Regions from separate parts of the Enterobacter wuhouensis genome, predicted to be linked through region 2. Evidence: predicted binding sites of a transcription regulator. Region 2 holds the regulator's gene; each other region holds the start of a gene.
The links. Region 2 encodes LexA, which represses DNA repair genes until DNA is damaged. Its sites were predicted from a motif close to TNCTGTATGTACATACAGNA; they were not measured.
Positions count from the first base shown of each region.

Region 1: metR (HTH-type transcriptional regulator MetR) is a predicted target of LexA. The motif match lies at 1,230-1,249, and genes of this name have one in related genera.
Region 3: sbmC (DNA gyrase inhibitor SbmC) is a predicted target of LexA. The motif match lies at 2,923-2,942, and genes of this name have one in related genera.

Region 1 is NZ_CP142124.1:4,583,629-4,588,642, reverse strand. Features, by position in the region: gene VPX56_RS21890 (carboxylate/amino acid/amine transporter) at 1-357, shown strand, start outside; gene metR (HTH-type transcriptional regulator MetR) at 245-1,198, opposite strand; gene metE (5-methyltetrahydropteroyltriglutamate--homocysteine S-methyltransferase) at 1,315-3,576, shown strand; gene VPX56_RS21875 (dienelactone hydrolase family protein) at 3,626-4,432, opposite strand; gene udp (uridine phosphorylase) at 4,693-5,014, shown strand, end outside.
Region 2 is NZ_CP142124.1:345,399-350,412, reverse strand. Features, by position in the region: gene dinF (MATE family efflux transporter DinF) at 1-1,173, opposite strand, end outside; gene lexA (transcriptional repressor LexA) at 1,237-1,845, opposite strand; gene VPX56_RS01665 (diacylglycerol kinase) at 1,954-2,322, opposite strand; gene plsB (glycerol-3-phosphate 1-O-acyltransferase PlsB) at 2,477-4,897, shown strand; gene ubiA (4-hydroxybenzoate octaprenyltransferase) at 4,986-5,014, opposite strand, start outside.
Region 3 is NZ_CP142124.1:2,993,134-2,998,147, reverse strand. Features, by position in the region: gene sbcB (exodeoxyribonuclease I) at 38-1,462, opposite strand; gene dacD (serine-type D-Ala-D-Ala carboxypeptidase DacD) at 1,673-2,839, shown strand; gene sbmC (DNA gyrase inhibitor SbmC) at 2,958-3,431, shown strand; gene VPX56_RS14415 (FUSC family protein) at 3,523-4,581, shown strand; gene VPX56_RS14410 (DUF496 family protein) at 4,740-5,014, shown strand, end outside.

The sequences.
Region 1 (5,014 bases), 580 kb from region 2:
ATAGTCGCGGTGGCGGCGTGGTTTATGCTCGGTAACCCGCAGAAGCTGCCGACCACCCCCGTGCAGTGGGGCGTTCTGGTCTGGCTGGGCGTGGTGGCCTCTGGGCTGGGATACTTCATGTGGAACTACGGCGCTACGCAGGTAGACGCCGGTACGCTGGGGATCATGAACAACGTGCATGTGCCTGCCGGGCTGCTGGTTAACCTCGCCATCTGGCAGGAGCAGCCGCACTGGCCGAGCTTCCTTATTGGGGGAGCGGTGATCCTGGCTTCGCTGTGGGTACATCGCCGGTGGGTCGCTCCGCGCTCCGCACAAACGGAAGATGGTCGCACGCGTGGTTCCGCGCTGAGCGAATAAACGCCTCCGTTACCGGCTGACGCTGCTCGCCGTCGCGCACGGCGGAGTACAGCCGGCTCCACAGTCCATCGCCCAGGGTTTTGGTGACCACCAGACCCTGGCGTTCAAAACTCTCTACTACCCAATGCGGCAGCGCCGCGATGCCCATTCTGGCCGCCACCATCTGAATCAGCAGCAGGGTGTTATCCACGCTTTTCAGCTGTGGGCTAATGCCCGCAGGCTGCAGGAAGTGACGCCAGATATCCAGACGGCTGCGCTGCACCGGGTAAATCAGCAGCGTTTCCGTCGCCAGGTCTTCCGGCGTGATGCGCGTTTTGCTCGCCAGCGGATGATCCGGCGCCAGCACCAGGCGCACTTCGAAATCAAACATCGGCGAATAGTGCAGGCCGCTGCGCGGCAGAATATCCGATGTCATCACCAAATCCAGTTCGCCCTGCTGGAGCGACGGCTGTGGGTCAAAGGTCACGCCGGATTTAAAGTCCATCTCCACCTGCGGCCACTTCTGGCGGAAGTTCTCAAGCGCGGGGGTCAGCCACTGAATGCAGCTGTGGCATTCAATGGCGATGCGGAGCGTGGTCTGCTGCGGCTCGTTGCAGGACTGCAGCGCGCTGGCGATCTGCGGCAGCACCTGATTGGCCAGCTGCAGCAGGATCTCCCCCTGCGGCGTAAAGCGCAGGGGCTGACTCTTGCGCACAAAAAGACGAAAGCCGAGGCGTTGTTCCAGATCGCTGAACTGGTGAGAAAGGGCGGACTGCGTCTGGTGCAGCGTGGCCGCAGCGGCCGCGAGCGAACCGCAGTTCCGCAACGCTTGTAGCGTTTTCAGGTGTTTAATCTCGATCATGAAAGTCCTTCACTTCGCCATGAACATATTGCGCTTGAGGAATATACAGTACCTGCCAATTATAGATGTGTAAACATCTGGACGTCTAAATAACGAATTTCTCCAAGGGGTACACCATGACAATCCGCAATCACACTCTCGGTTTCCCTCGCGTTGGCCTGCGTCGCGAGCTGAAAAAAGCGCAAGAAAGCTACTGGGCAGGCAACGCCACCCGTGAAGACCTGCTGGCCGTGGGCCGCGAGCTGCGCGCCCGCCACTGGGATCAGCAAAAACAGGCGGGCGTTGACCTGCTGCCGGTGGGCGATTTCGCCTGGTACGACCATGTTCTGACCACCAGCCTGCTGCTTGGCAACGTGCCGGCTCGTCATCAGAACAAAGATGGATCGGTGGATATCGATACCCTGTTCCGCATCGGCCGCGGCCGTGCGCCAACGGGTGAGCCAGCGGCGGCGGCGGAAATGACCAAGTGGTTCAACACCAACTATCACTATATGGTGCCGGAATTCGTAAAAGGTCAGGAGTTCAGGCTGACCTGGACGCAGCTGCTGGACGAAGTAGACGAAGCGCTGGCGCTGGGTCATCAGGTGAAGCCCGTCCTGCTGGGGCCGGTAACCTACCTATGGCTGGGTAAAGTGAAGGGCGAACAGTTCGACCGCCTCAGCCTGCTGAAAGATATTTTGCCGGTCTACAAACAGGTGCTGATTGAGCTGGGCAAGCGCGGCATTCAGTGGGTACAAATCGACGAACCGGCGCTTGTGCTCGAGCTGCCGCAGGCGTGGCTCGATGCCTTCAAACCGGCATATGACGCGCTCGTCGGTCAGGTAAAACTCCTGCTGACCACCTATTTCGAAGGCGTGACGCCTAACCTGAAGACCATCACCGCGCTGCCGGTGCAGGGTCTGCACGTTGACCTGGTCCACGGGAAAGATGATGTTAACGAGCTGCACAGGCGTCTGCCAGCGGACTGGCTGCTTTCTGCGGGGCTGGTCAACGGTCGAAACGTCTGGCGTGCCGATCTGACCGAGAAATACGCACAAATTAAGGACATCGTCGGCAAACGTGAGCTGTGGGTAGCCTCGTCCTGCTCGCTGCTGCACAGCCCGATCGATCTGAGCGTGGAGACCCGTCTTGATGCCGAGGTGAAAAGCTGGTTCGCGTTCGCGCTGCAAAAATGTGAAGAGCTGACGCTGCTGCGCGACGCGCTGAACGGTGGCGACACGACGGCGATCGCCGAATGGAGCGCCCCGATCCAGGCGCGTCGCCACTCTACTCGCGTACATAATCCGGCGGTGGAGAAACGCCTGGCGGGCATCACCGCTCAGGATAGCCAGCGTCAGAGCCCGTATGAAGTACGCGCCGAAGCGCAGCGTGCCCGTTTCAATTTACCTGCATGGCCGACCACCACAATTGGTTCTTTCCCGCAAACCACTGAAATCCGCGGCCTGCGCCTGGACTTCAAAAAGGGCAACCTGGATGCGAACAACTACCGCACCGGCATCGCGGAGCACATCAAGCAGGCGATTATTGAACAGGAGCGCCTGGGGCTGGACGTGCTGGTGCACGGCGAGGCCGAGCGTAACGACATGGTGGAATATTTTGGCGAGCATCTGGACGGCTTCGTCTTTACCCAGAACGGCTGGGTGCAGAGCTATGGTTCCCGCTGCGTGAAGCCACCGGTGGTGATCGGCGACGTCAGCCGTCCGGAACCGATCACCGTTGATTGGGCGAAGTATGCCCAATCCCTGACCGACAAGCCGGTGAAAGGGATGCTGACCGGCCCTGTGACCATTCTCTGCTGGTCCTTCCCGCGTGAAGACGTAACCCGAGAGACCATCGCCAAACAGATTGCGCTGGCGCTGCGTGATGAAGTGGCCGATCTTGAAGCGGCGGGCATTGGCATCATTCAGATTGACGAGCCTGCGCTGCGTGAAGGTCTGCCGCTGCGCCGCAGCGACTGGGATGCCTACCTGCAATGGGGCGTGGAAGCGTTCCGCATCAACGCCGCAGTGGCAAAGGACGATACCCAGATCCATACCCACATGTGCTACTGCGAATTTAACGACATCATGGATTCAATTGCCGCGCTGGATGCGGACGTGATCACCATCGAGACCTCGCGTTCAGACATGGAGCTGCTGGAGTCGTTTGAGGAGTTCGACTACCCGAACGAAATCGGGCCGGGCGTGTATGACATTCACTCTCCGAACGTGCCGAGCGTGGAGTGGATTGAAGCCCTGCTGCAAAAAGCGGCCCAGCGTATCCCGGCAGAGCGCCTGTGGGTGAACCCGGACTGCGGCCTCAAAACGCGCGGCTGGCCGGAGACGCGCGCGGCGCTGGCGAACATGGTGAAGGCGGCGCAGAATTTGCGTCAGGCGTAGTGATGCTGGATTGCCCGGTAAGGCGTAGCCGCCACCGGGCTTTTTTGCTTTATGCTTTCTTTCCGCCGTACTGGCTAAACCACGCCAGCATCCGCTGCCAGCCGTCTTTGGCTGATTCTGCGTGATAGCTCGGACGATAATCGGCGTTAAACGCGTGCCCGGCTTCCGGGTAGACCACAATCTCCGCCTTCGCGTTTGCCGCACGCAGCGCATGGCGCATGGTCTCAACCGTATCAAGCGGAATGCCAGTGTCTTGCCCACCGTACAGCCCTAACACCGGCGCATTTAAATCCGTTGCGATATCAACGGGATGCTTCGGTGAATTCAGCGTTTTTTCGCCCACCAGCTTGCCGTACCAGGCCACGGCAGCCTTCAGCTGCGGGTTATGCGCGGCGTAAAGCCAGCTAATGCGCCCGCCCCAGCAGAAGCCAGTGATCATCAGACGGTGCGGATCGCCGCCGTTGCGCGCCGCCCAGCTGGCAACGTGGTCGAGGTCGGCCAGCACCTGCGCGTCCGGAACTTTGCTCACCAGGTTACTGAACAGCGTGGGGATATCGCTGTAATCGTTCGGATCGCCCTGACGGAAATAGAGCTCAGGCGCAACGGCCAGATAGCCTTCCAGCGCCAGACGGCGGCAGAGGTCGCGAATATGTTCGTGAACGCCAAAAATCTCCTGAACCACAATAACGATAGGCAGCGGGCCGTCTGCCGATTTTGGCCGCGCGTGGTAAGCAGGCATATTTTCCCCCTGAGAGGGGATGGACGTCTCACCCGCGGTAATGGCTTCTTCAGGGGTTGAAACGATGGTTGAAGCATGCGGGGCTGCAGCAGGTGCAAAACCAGTTTTTTCAGTCATGGCATTCTCCGTACCAATGAGTTAATTAGCGCAAAGGTAAATATAGACACCAGGTTAACAACCCACATTGCCCTGGAGGGGTTATCTTTTGTGCAGCATCCCATGATTTAACTTGTTAATGTGATGTGAATCACTATTTTATGGAAATTAACTGCAATCATTTTCATTCATGGTGAAGTGTGTCACGAAATTGTGCGTACCGCTTCTGTAAAGTACCTTTTTACTTCTTCTGACTAACCGACCCACAGAGGAGTCACCCTATGTCTAAGTCTGATGTTTTTCATCTCGGCCTCACTAAAAACGATTTACAAGGGGCTACGCTCGCTATCGTCCCCGGCGATCCTGAGCGTGTGGAAAAGATCGCCGCGCTGATGGATAAGCCGGTCAAGCTGGCAGCCCATCGTGAATTCACTACCTGGCGTGCAGAGCTGGATGGCAAAGCGGTGATCGTGTGCTCTACCGGCATCGGTGGCCCGTCAACTTCCATTGCCGTTGAAGAACTGGCGCAGCTGGGTATTCGTACCTTCCTGCGTATCGGTACGACCGGCGCTATCCAGCCGCACATCAACGTGGGTGACGTGC
Region 2 (5,014 bases):
CGCCGCAACGGCCATGCTGTTGCGCATCTCCGCCCCGCGCGTCGCGCCAATAAACATGCCGTCCAGGAGGTAACACCAGACCCCCACCACCGGTAAGATCACCTGCCATATGAGGTAATGACTCGCCAGTTCGCGAAGCGCCGGGAGCGAGGTCAGCAGCGCAATAATATGCTCGCCAAAAAAGGCATAGATCAGCGCAAACGCCAGCGCCACCAGACCCGACTGGCGACAGGCCGCCCGCCATACTTCCTGAAGCTGTCCGCTTTGGCGCGCACCGTATGCCTGCCCGGAATGCGCTTCAACGGCGTAGGCAAAGCCATCCAGCGCGTAGGCGGTAAAGGTCAGCAGCGTCATCAGTACCGCATTAACCGCGACGATCTCAGGCCCGAGGCGGGCGCCAAAGACGGTTAGCGCCCCGAAACAGAGCTGGAGCAGCAGCGAGCGCAGCATAATGTCGCGGTTGAGCGCCAGCAGCTTGCGGACGTTGCCGCGCCAGGCCGTTTTCAGCATCGCGAGAGAGATCCCGCGCATCGCCAGAACGCGCCACACCATCCACAGGCCGATGACAAACGTGCCGTATTCCGCAATGGCCGTCGCCAGCGCCGCGCCCCGCACGTTCATGTGCAGCCCCATCACCAGCCAGAGATCGAGCACGATGTTCAGGAGGTTTCCCACCACCAGCAGGATAACCGGCGCGCGAGCGTACTGAACGCCAAGTAGCCAGCCCAAAAGAACCAGGTTTGCCAGCGAGGCCGGAGCGCTTAGCCAGCGAATTTCAAGGAAGCGCCGCGCCTGCTCAAGCACCGCCTCGCTACCGCCCACAATATGGAGCGCCAGATCGATCAGCGGCGTGCGCAGTAAAACAATTAGCGCACCCGCACCCAGCGCCAAAATTAATGGCTGCACAAGCGCTCGCGCCAGCCGCAGTGGGTCCCTGGCGCCATACGCCTGCGCCGTCAGGCCAGTTGTGCTCATGCGCAAGAAGAGCAGCAGCATAAAGAGGAAGCTGGTCGCCGTTGCGCCGATCGCAACGCCGCCCAGATAAACGGGAGAATCCAGATGACCAATAACAGCCGTGTCCACCAGTCCCAGCAAAGGAACGGTGATATTGGAGAAAATCATTGGCAGAGCAAGACGCCACAATGCCTTATCAGAAGCCGTCAGCAGTGACATGAGAAATACCGGGACCGGATAATGAAGCAGGCTACGGAGACCCCGTAGCCCGTCAGAAAGAGATTAGAGCCATTCACCGTTACGAATAACGCCGACAGCAAGCCCTTCAATAGAGAAGCTCTGCTCGCGGAGATCCACCAGAATCGGCGTAAACTCGCTGTTCTCCGGCAGAAGCTGAACGGTATTACCCTGTTTTTTCAGTCGCTTAACGGTGACTTCATCATCAATGCGCGCAACGACAACCTGACCGTTGCGCACGTCCTGAGTTTTGTGAACCGCCAGCAGATCGCCATCGAGAATACCAATGTCTTTCATCGACATACCGCTGACGCGCAGCAGAAAATCCGCACTCGGCTTGAACATACCAGGGTCTACCTGATAGTGGCCTTCGATATGCTGTTGCGCCAGCAGGGGTTCACCTGCTGCGACACGGCCAATCAATGGAATGCCGGTTTCTTCTTCCACCAGCAGACGGATGCCGCGTGAAGCGCCAGAAACAATCTCGATCACGCCTTTACGCGCCAGCGCTTTAAGGTGTTCCTCGGCAGCATTCGGCGAGCGGAAACCCAGACGCTGCGCGATTTCTGCACGCGTGGGTGGCATACCCGTCTGGCTGATGTGATCCCGGATGAGATCAAACACCTCTTGCTGCCTGGTCGTTAACGCTTTCATTCCGCCCCCTGGGTGTATATACAGTTATGCTGTGAGTATATACAGTCAAAGGTGATTTTGGAACCAAAAACTGCACAAAAAACCAGGGACTTAATTATTTCTCGAGGCTCATCGGAAATGTGACCAGAGCAACGTGACCCAGGTTATGGCGGCGGTGATAATCGCCAGCAGCACAGCGGCAGAACCCATGTCTTTGGCACGGCCAGAAAGCTCATGGAAGTCAGAACCAATGCGGTCTACAACAGCTTCAATAGCGCTATTGAGAATTTCCACTATCATCACCAAAAGGACGGAGCCAATGAGAAGAACGCGGGTAATAGCATCAACATCAAGGAAACAGGCGATGATAACCGCGACGATCGCGGCAACGCCCTCCTGGCGAAACGCGGCTTCATTGACCCATGCGGCACGGAAACCTTTCCATGAATAGCCGGCAGCTTTGATGATTCGAGTTAACCCAGTGGTATTATTGGCCATTAATAGAACCTTTTATTGGAAATAGCGTCAGTAACTCTAGCACCAGCGCGTTTCGCTGTAGCCTGAAGTATGACGGGTAACAACAGAAATTTTGCGCGCTTTCTGTTATCCTTGCGCCGCAATTGCATTATTAACCAGAGGCTTTACATCGTTTATGTCCGGCTGGCCACGAATTTACTACAAATTACTTAATTTACCATTAAGCGTCCTGGTAAAAAGCAAGTCTATCCCAGCAGAACCCGCGCTGGAATTAGGGCTCGATACGTCACGCCCTATTATGTACGTTTTGCCTTACAACTCGAAGGCAGACTTGCTGACGCTGCGCGCCCAGTGCCTGGCGCATGATTTACCTGACCCACTTGAACCCCTGGAAATCGACGGTACTCTGCTGCCGCGCTACGTGTTCATTCACGGCGGGCCGCGCGTGTTTACCTATTACACGCCGAAAGAAGAGTCCATCAAGCTGTTCCATGACTATCTCGACCTGCACCGCAGCAATCCCGATCTGGATGTGCAGATGGTGCCGGTTTCCGTCATGTTTGGTCGTCGACCGGGCCGCGAAAAAGGCGAAGAGAATCCGCCGCTGCGCATGCTCAACGGTATCCAGAAATTCTTTGCCGTGTCCTGGCTGGGGCGCGACAGCTTTGTGCGCTTCTCCCCTTCCGTTTCTCTGCGCCGCATGGCGGACGAACACGGTACCGATAAGATCATCGCGCAAAAACTGGCGCGCGTGGCGCGTATGCACTTCGCTCGTCAGCGTCTGGCCGCCGTTGGGCCACGTCTCCCGGCGCGTCAGGATCTGTTCAACAAGCTGTTGGCCTCCAAAGCCATCGCACGCGCCGTTGAAGACGAAGCGCGCAGCAAGAAGATTTCGCACGAAAAAGCCCAGCAGAATGCTATCGCGCTGATGGAAGAGATCGCAGCGAACTTCTCCTACGAGATGATTCGTCTATCTGACCGTATTCTGAGCTTTACGTGGAACCGCCTCTATCAGGGCATTAACGTCCACAACGCCGAGCGCGTGCGCCAGCTGGCGCATGACGGCCACGAAATTGTCTATGTGCCCTGCCACCGTAGCCACATGGACTATCTGCTGCTCTCCTACGTGTTGTATCACCAGGGGCTGGTGCCACCGCACATTGCGGCGGGTATCAACCTGAACTTCTGGCCAGCCGGCCCGATCTTCCGCCGTCTGGGCGCGTTCTTTATTCGCCGTACCTTTAAGGGCAACAAGCTCTATTCCACCGTGTTCCGTGAATATCTCGGCGAGCTGTTCAGCCGCGGGTATTCCGTGGAGTACTTCGTGGAGGGCGGTCGTTCCCGTACCGGTCGTCTGCTCGATCCGAAGACCGGCACGCTGTCGATGACCATCCAGGCCATGCTGCGCGGCGGTACGCGTCCGATCACGCTGGTGCCGATTTACATCGGCTATGAACACGTGATGGAAGTGGGCACCTACGCGAAAGAGCTGCGCGGTGCGACCAAAGAGAAAGAGAGCCTGCCGCAGATGCTGCGCGGCCTGAGCAAGCTGCGTAATCTCGGTCAGGGCTACGTGAACTTTGGCGAACCGATGCCGCTGATGACGTACCTGAACAACCATGTTCCGGAGTGGCGCGAGTCTATCGATCCTATCGAAGCGGTACGTCCGGCATGGCTGACGCCGACGGTGAACGGTATCGCCGCCGAGCTGATGGTGCGGATTAACAATGCAGGTGCGGCGAACGCCATGAACCTGTGCTGTACCGCGCTGCTGGCCTCCCGCCAGCGTTCCCTCACCCGCGAGCAGCTGACCGAACAGATCGACTGTTACCTGGACATTATGCGCAACGTGCCATACTCGGTTGATTCAACCGTGCCGTCTGCCACCGCCAGCGAGCTTATCGATCACGCGCTGCAGATGAACAAGTTCGAAGTCGAGAAAGACACTATCGGTGACATCATCATTCTGCCTCGCGAGCAGGCCGTGCTGATGACGTACTATCGTAACAACATCACGCACATGCTGATGCTGCCGTCGCTGATGGCGGCCATTATTACCCAGCATCGCCGTATTTCACGTCAGGAACTGCTGCGCCATCTCGAGGCCATCTACCCGATGCTGAAAGCGGAGCTGTTCCTGCGCTGGAGTAAGGATGAGCTGGCGGTAGAGCTGGATAAAATGACGGAAGAGATGCGTCGTCAGGGGCTGATTACCCTGAATAATGACGAGCTGCATATCAACCCAGCGCGTTCTCGCACCCTGCAGCTGCTGGCCGCCGGTGCGCGTGAAACGCTGCAGCGCTACGCCATCACCTTCTGGCTGCTGAGCGCCAATCCGTCTATCAACCGCGGTACGCTGGAAAAAGAGAGCCGGACGCTGGCACAGCGCCTGTCCGTTCTGCACGGCATTAACGCACCGGAGTTCTTCGACAAAGCGGTATTCAGCTCACTGGTGCTGACGCTGCGTGATGAAGGGTTTATCAGCGATACGGGCGATGCCGAGCCGGAAGAGACGCTCAAGATTTACCAGATGCTGGCCGAGCTGATTACCTCGGACGTGCGTTTAACGATTGAGAGCGCGACGCAGGACGAGTGATGTCGTCAGCGGCCTGATGCCCTCACCCCGGCCCTCTCCCACGGGGAGAGGGAGAAAACAAAACGGCAGCCATTCGGCTGCCGTACTTTTATGAAAAGTAGCTCATCGCCAGCCCCA
Region 3 (5,014 bases), 2.2 Mb from region 2:
CGGAGACATCGCCTCCGGCTTTTTTGTACCCCTCGATTCAAACAATCTCTTGCGCGTACTGGAACAGGGATTTCAACAGCGCCTGTTTCTCAGCGTTCCCTTCATACTGGCCATAGAGCATTTCCAGCTCCTGTGCATAGCTATTAAGAAACTCCGGCGTAAAGACGTTGCGTCGATGCTGCAGCCAGCGCTCCTGCTCTGCTTCATCCAGCGTGCCGGGATAGTTTCGCGCACGATAGTTAAATATCAGCTTGTCGATGCGCTTATCCACGAAGGTGATATCCAGCGCCGGTAGGTTACGCGGCTCGGTTTGCAGAACGATGTTCATGGCCGCGCGGTCGGCGTCGCTGAAAAAGCCGTTGTAGAGCTGCGCATCGACATTTTCAGACGGCACAAACGGCTCGGCTTCCGCAAAGATAGCCACCACTTTCTCGCGCACCTGCGGGTGGTCGCGCAGCACCTTCAGGTTATCCAGACAGTGCTGTCGGTTGATCCCCAGCCTGTCGGCATCTTCGGGACGCAGCGTGTTGGCCTGGGCCAGCACCGGACATTTGTTGATATGCACCAGCTTTACCGGCACGGCCGGCAGGTCGCCAAGCTCACTTTTGGGGGTATAGAGCCGCTCGCGCAGCGCATCGCTGTCAAGTTCCAGCAGCGGCGAGATATCACCGGCCAGATCGACCATGATGACCGCATTGCGGTTGTCCGGATGCCATGCCAGCGGGGCGACCCAGCTGGTATTGCCGCGCCATGCGCCGAACATGCCGGAGATATGCACGAGGGGTTTCATCTGCGGCACGTCAATCAGGGTCGTGAGCTTCTGCTTGCTGCGGTGGCTCAGCAAATATTCAAACAGGCGCGGCTGCGCGGTTTTCACCAGCTTCGCCATCGCAATGGTGGCATAGACGTCCGCCATCGCGTCGTGGGCGTTGCTGTGTTCGATGCCGTTGGCGCGCGTCAGGTGTTCCAGCCTGAAGCTCGTCAGCCCCTCCTCATTTTCCGGCCAGTTAATGCCCTCAGGGCGCAGGGCATAGCAGGCGCGCATGATATCGAGCAAATCCCAGCGGGAATTGCGGTTCTGCCAGCTCCAGGCATAGGGATCGTAGAAGTTGCGGTAGAAGATATTGCGCGTTACTTCATCGTCAAAACGGATGTTGTTGTAACCCACCACGCAGGTGTTAGGTACGGTAAAGAGATCGTGGATGCGACGGGCGAACTCTGCCTCGTTAACCCCTTTGTCCCGCGCTTCCTGAGGCGTTATTCCCGTCACCATGACCGCGCCGGGCTGCGGCAGGTAGTCATCGGCGGGCTTGCAGTAGAACACCTCTGGCTCGCCTATGATGTTGAAATCGTCATCGGTACGGATGGCGGCGAACTGCGCCGGGCGGTCCAGCGCCGGGTGGGTGCCAAAGGTTTCGTAATCGTGGAACAAAAATGTTGGGCGCGCGGCAGATTCAGACACCAGTAATACCATCCTGTTAAAAATTGACGTCTCTATGGTAAACGATCGTGAGGAGCAGGCCGAATAAAAAGCGCCGTAGGGGATGAAATTTGCGAGGCGCTTTCAGAGTAAAATTGGCGCTCTGTCACATTTTTTTGCAATTAAGACAGGTAACAACATCAGAAGTCCCGTAAAAAGGTCAACGATTTTTAATGACCTGAGGATATACCGTTGAAACGCCGTCTGTTTATTGCTGTTTCTTTACTCGCTTCGAGTATTTCGTCTGCGCTGGCTGCTGAACCGTTGGATTTTTCCCCGCAGCCACCGGCCATCCAGGCGGGCTCCTGGGTGCTAATGGATTACACCACGGGTCAGATCTTAACGGCGGGCAACGAACATCAACAGCGCAATCCGGCGAGCCTCACCAAGCTGATGACGGGCTACGTTGTTGACCGCGCCATTGATAGCCATCGAATTACGCCAGATGACATCGTCACCGTAGGCCGGGACGCGTGGGCGAAAGGCAACCCGGTGTTCGACGGGTCATCGCTGATGTTTTTGAAAGAGGGCGATCGCGTCTCGGTGCGTGACCTGAGCCGTGGGCTGATTGTTGACTCCGGCAACGACGCCTGCGTCGCGCTGGCGGACCACGTGGCGGGCGGTCAGCCGCAGTTCGTGAACATGATGAACGACTACGTGCAAAAGCTGCACCTGCGCGATACCCACTTTGAAACCGTCCACGGTCTGGACGCGCCTGGACAACACAGTTCCGCCTACGATCTGGCCGTACTGTCACGGGCCATTATTCACGGTGAGCCTGAGTTCTACCATATGTATAGCGAAAAGAGCCTCACCTGGAACGGAATTACCCAGCAGAACCGCAACGGCCTGCTGTGGGATAAAACCATGAACGTGGACGGGCTGAAAACAGGGCATACCTCCGGCGCGGGCTTTAACCTGATTGCTTCAGCCGTTGACGGTCAGCGCCGCCTGATTGCGGTGGTAATGGGGGCGGATAGCCCAAAAGGGCGTGAAGATCAGGCGCGCAAGCTGCTGCACTGGGGACAGCAAAACTTCGATACGGTCCAAATCCTCCACAACGGTAAAAAGGTTGGTACTGAGCGTATCTGGTACGGCGATAAGGAGCAGGTAGAACTGGGTACCGATCAGGATTTCTGGCTGGCTTTACCGAAGGCAGAAGTACCGAACATCAAGGCAAAATACGTTCTGGATAAAAAAGAGCTGGAAGCGCCGATTGCCGCCCACCAGCGGGTAGGGGAAATTCAGCTGTATGACCGCGACAAGGTGGTGGCCCACTGGCCGCTGGTTACCCTTGAAAGCGTTGATAAGGGCGGCCTTTTCTCCCGACTCGGTGATTATCTGCACCATAAGCTCTAACCTGTTGGGGCAGACTGGCGGGGCTGCGAGTCTGCTCACATAATAAACACTCCGCGTTTGCCGATAATATTCAATCCACTTTATAGTGTATAAATACACAGTAATAAACGGAGGCAGCATGGACTACAGCATCAAGCAGCAGCAGAAACGTAAGATCGCGGGTTTTCACCTGGTGGGGCCATGGGAACACACGGTTAAGCAAGGCTTTGAACAGCTGGCTATGTGGGTAGACGGGCGTCACATTCAGCCGCTTGAGTGGGTGGCGGTGTACTACGACAATCCCGATGACGTTCCGGCCGAAAAGCTGCGATGTGATACCGCGGTAACGGTGCCTGACGATTTTGTCATTCCCGAGAATAGCGAAGGGGTGATGATGACTGAAATCGCTGCGGGCGATTACGCTATCGCCACGGCGCGCGTAGAAAATCATGACTTCGCCACGCCGTGGTACCAGTTTTTTAATTCCCTTCTGCAGGACACCCAACACCAAATTGCCTCTAAACCCTGCTTTGAGCGCTATCTCAACGATGGCAACGCTGATGGTTACTGGGATATCGAGATGTACGTCGCGGTAGAGCACAAAGCGGGTTAACCCTGCCAAAAGTAGGTTTTTCAGCCGGGAGCGATCCACCCGGCTGAAAACACAGTACAATTGTGGTTTGCCGTGTAGCTGGAGAGCGGGTGTGCGTCCCGACAAATCATTAACACCGTTTGAAATTCGGTTGTATAAACATTACCGCGTGGTGCATGGGTGCCGCATCGCGCTGGCATTTATCCTCACGTTTATTCTGGTGCGTCTGCTGGATATTCCGGAAGGAACCTGGCCGCTGATCACGCTGGTGGTCATCATGGGGCCCATCTCTTTCTGGGGTAACGTTGTCCCACGCGCGTTTGAGCGAATCGGCGGTACCGTTTTAGGCTCCGCGCTGGGGCTGATTGCCCTGAAGCTGGAGCTGATCTCATTTCCGGTGATGCTGGCGTGGTGCGCCGGAGCGATGTTCCTGTGCGGCTGGCTGGCGCTGGGGAAAAAGCCGTACCAGGCCCTGCTGATTGGCATCACCCTTGCCGTGGTTGTCGGCGCGCCTGCGGGCGACATGAAGACCGCGCTGTGGCGAAGCAGTGATGTCATTCTTGGCTCACTGCTGGCAATGCTCTTCACCGGCATCTGGCCGCAGCGCGCGTTCCTGCACTGGCGCATTCAGATGGCGAACTACGTCACGGCCTTTAACCGGGTCTATCAGGCCGGATTTTCGCCTAACCTGGTTGAACGTCCGCGGCTGGAAAAGCACCTGCAAAGGATCCTGAATGACGTCGTCAAAATGCGTGGCCTTATCACCCCGGCCAGTAAAGAAACCCATATTCAGAAAGCGATCTTTGAGGCCATTCAGACGGTGAGCCGCAACCTGGTTTGCATGCTCGAGCTGCAGATTAACGCCCACTGGGCTTCTCGTCCCAGCCATCTGTTAATGCTCAACGCGCATACGCTCAAAGAGACGCAGCAGATGACGCAGCAAACGCTGTTGACCATCGCCCACGCGCTCTACGAGGGTAACCCGCAGCCAATACTGGCGAACAGCGAGCGTCTGAATGAGATCGTTGCCGAGCTAAAACAGCTGATCAATGAGCGGCAGAGCGATAACGTGGCAGAAACGCCGATTCATGGGTACGTCTGGTTGAGCATGGAGCTGGCGCGACAGCTGGAGCTGTTATCGCATCTTATTTGTCGGGCACTGCGCAAATAAAAAGCGTATGTCACGCCTGCTGCTTCGATTCAGCAGCGATTGGGGTTATGATAGGACTAAACGATATACTCATTGTCATTCGCGGCCGCTGTCAGTAAGGTTACTGTTACAACGGTTGCTTTAACGAATCCGAATCTCACATTATCAGGGGTGTAAAAATGGAAACTACCAAGCCTTCGTTCCAGGATGTTCTGGAGTTCGTCCGCCTGTTCCGCCGCAAAAACAAACTGCAGCGTGAAATCCAGGACGTGGAGAAGAAGATCCGTGACAACCAGAAACGTGTTCTGCTGCTGGACAACCTGAGCGACTACATCAAGCCGGGCATGAGCGTTGAAGCTATTCAGGGCATCATCGCCAGCATGAAAAGCGATTACGAAGACCGTGTGGATGACTACATCATCAAAAATGCAGAGATCTCCAAAGAGCGTCGTGA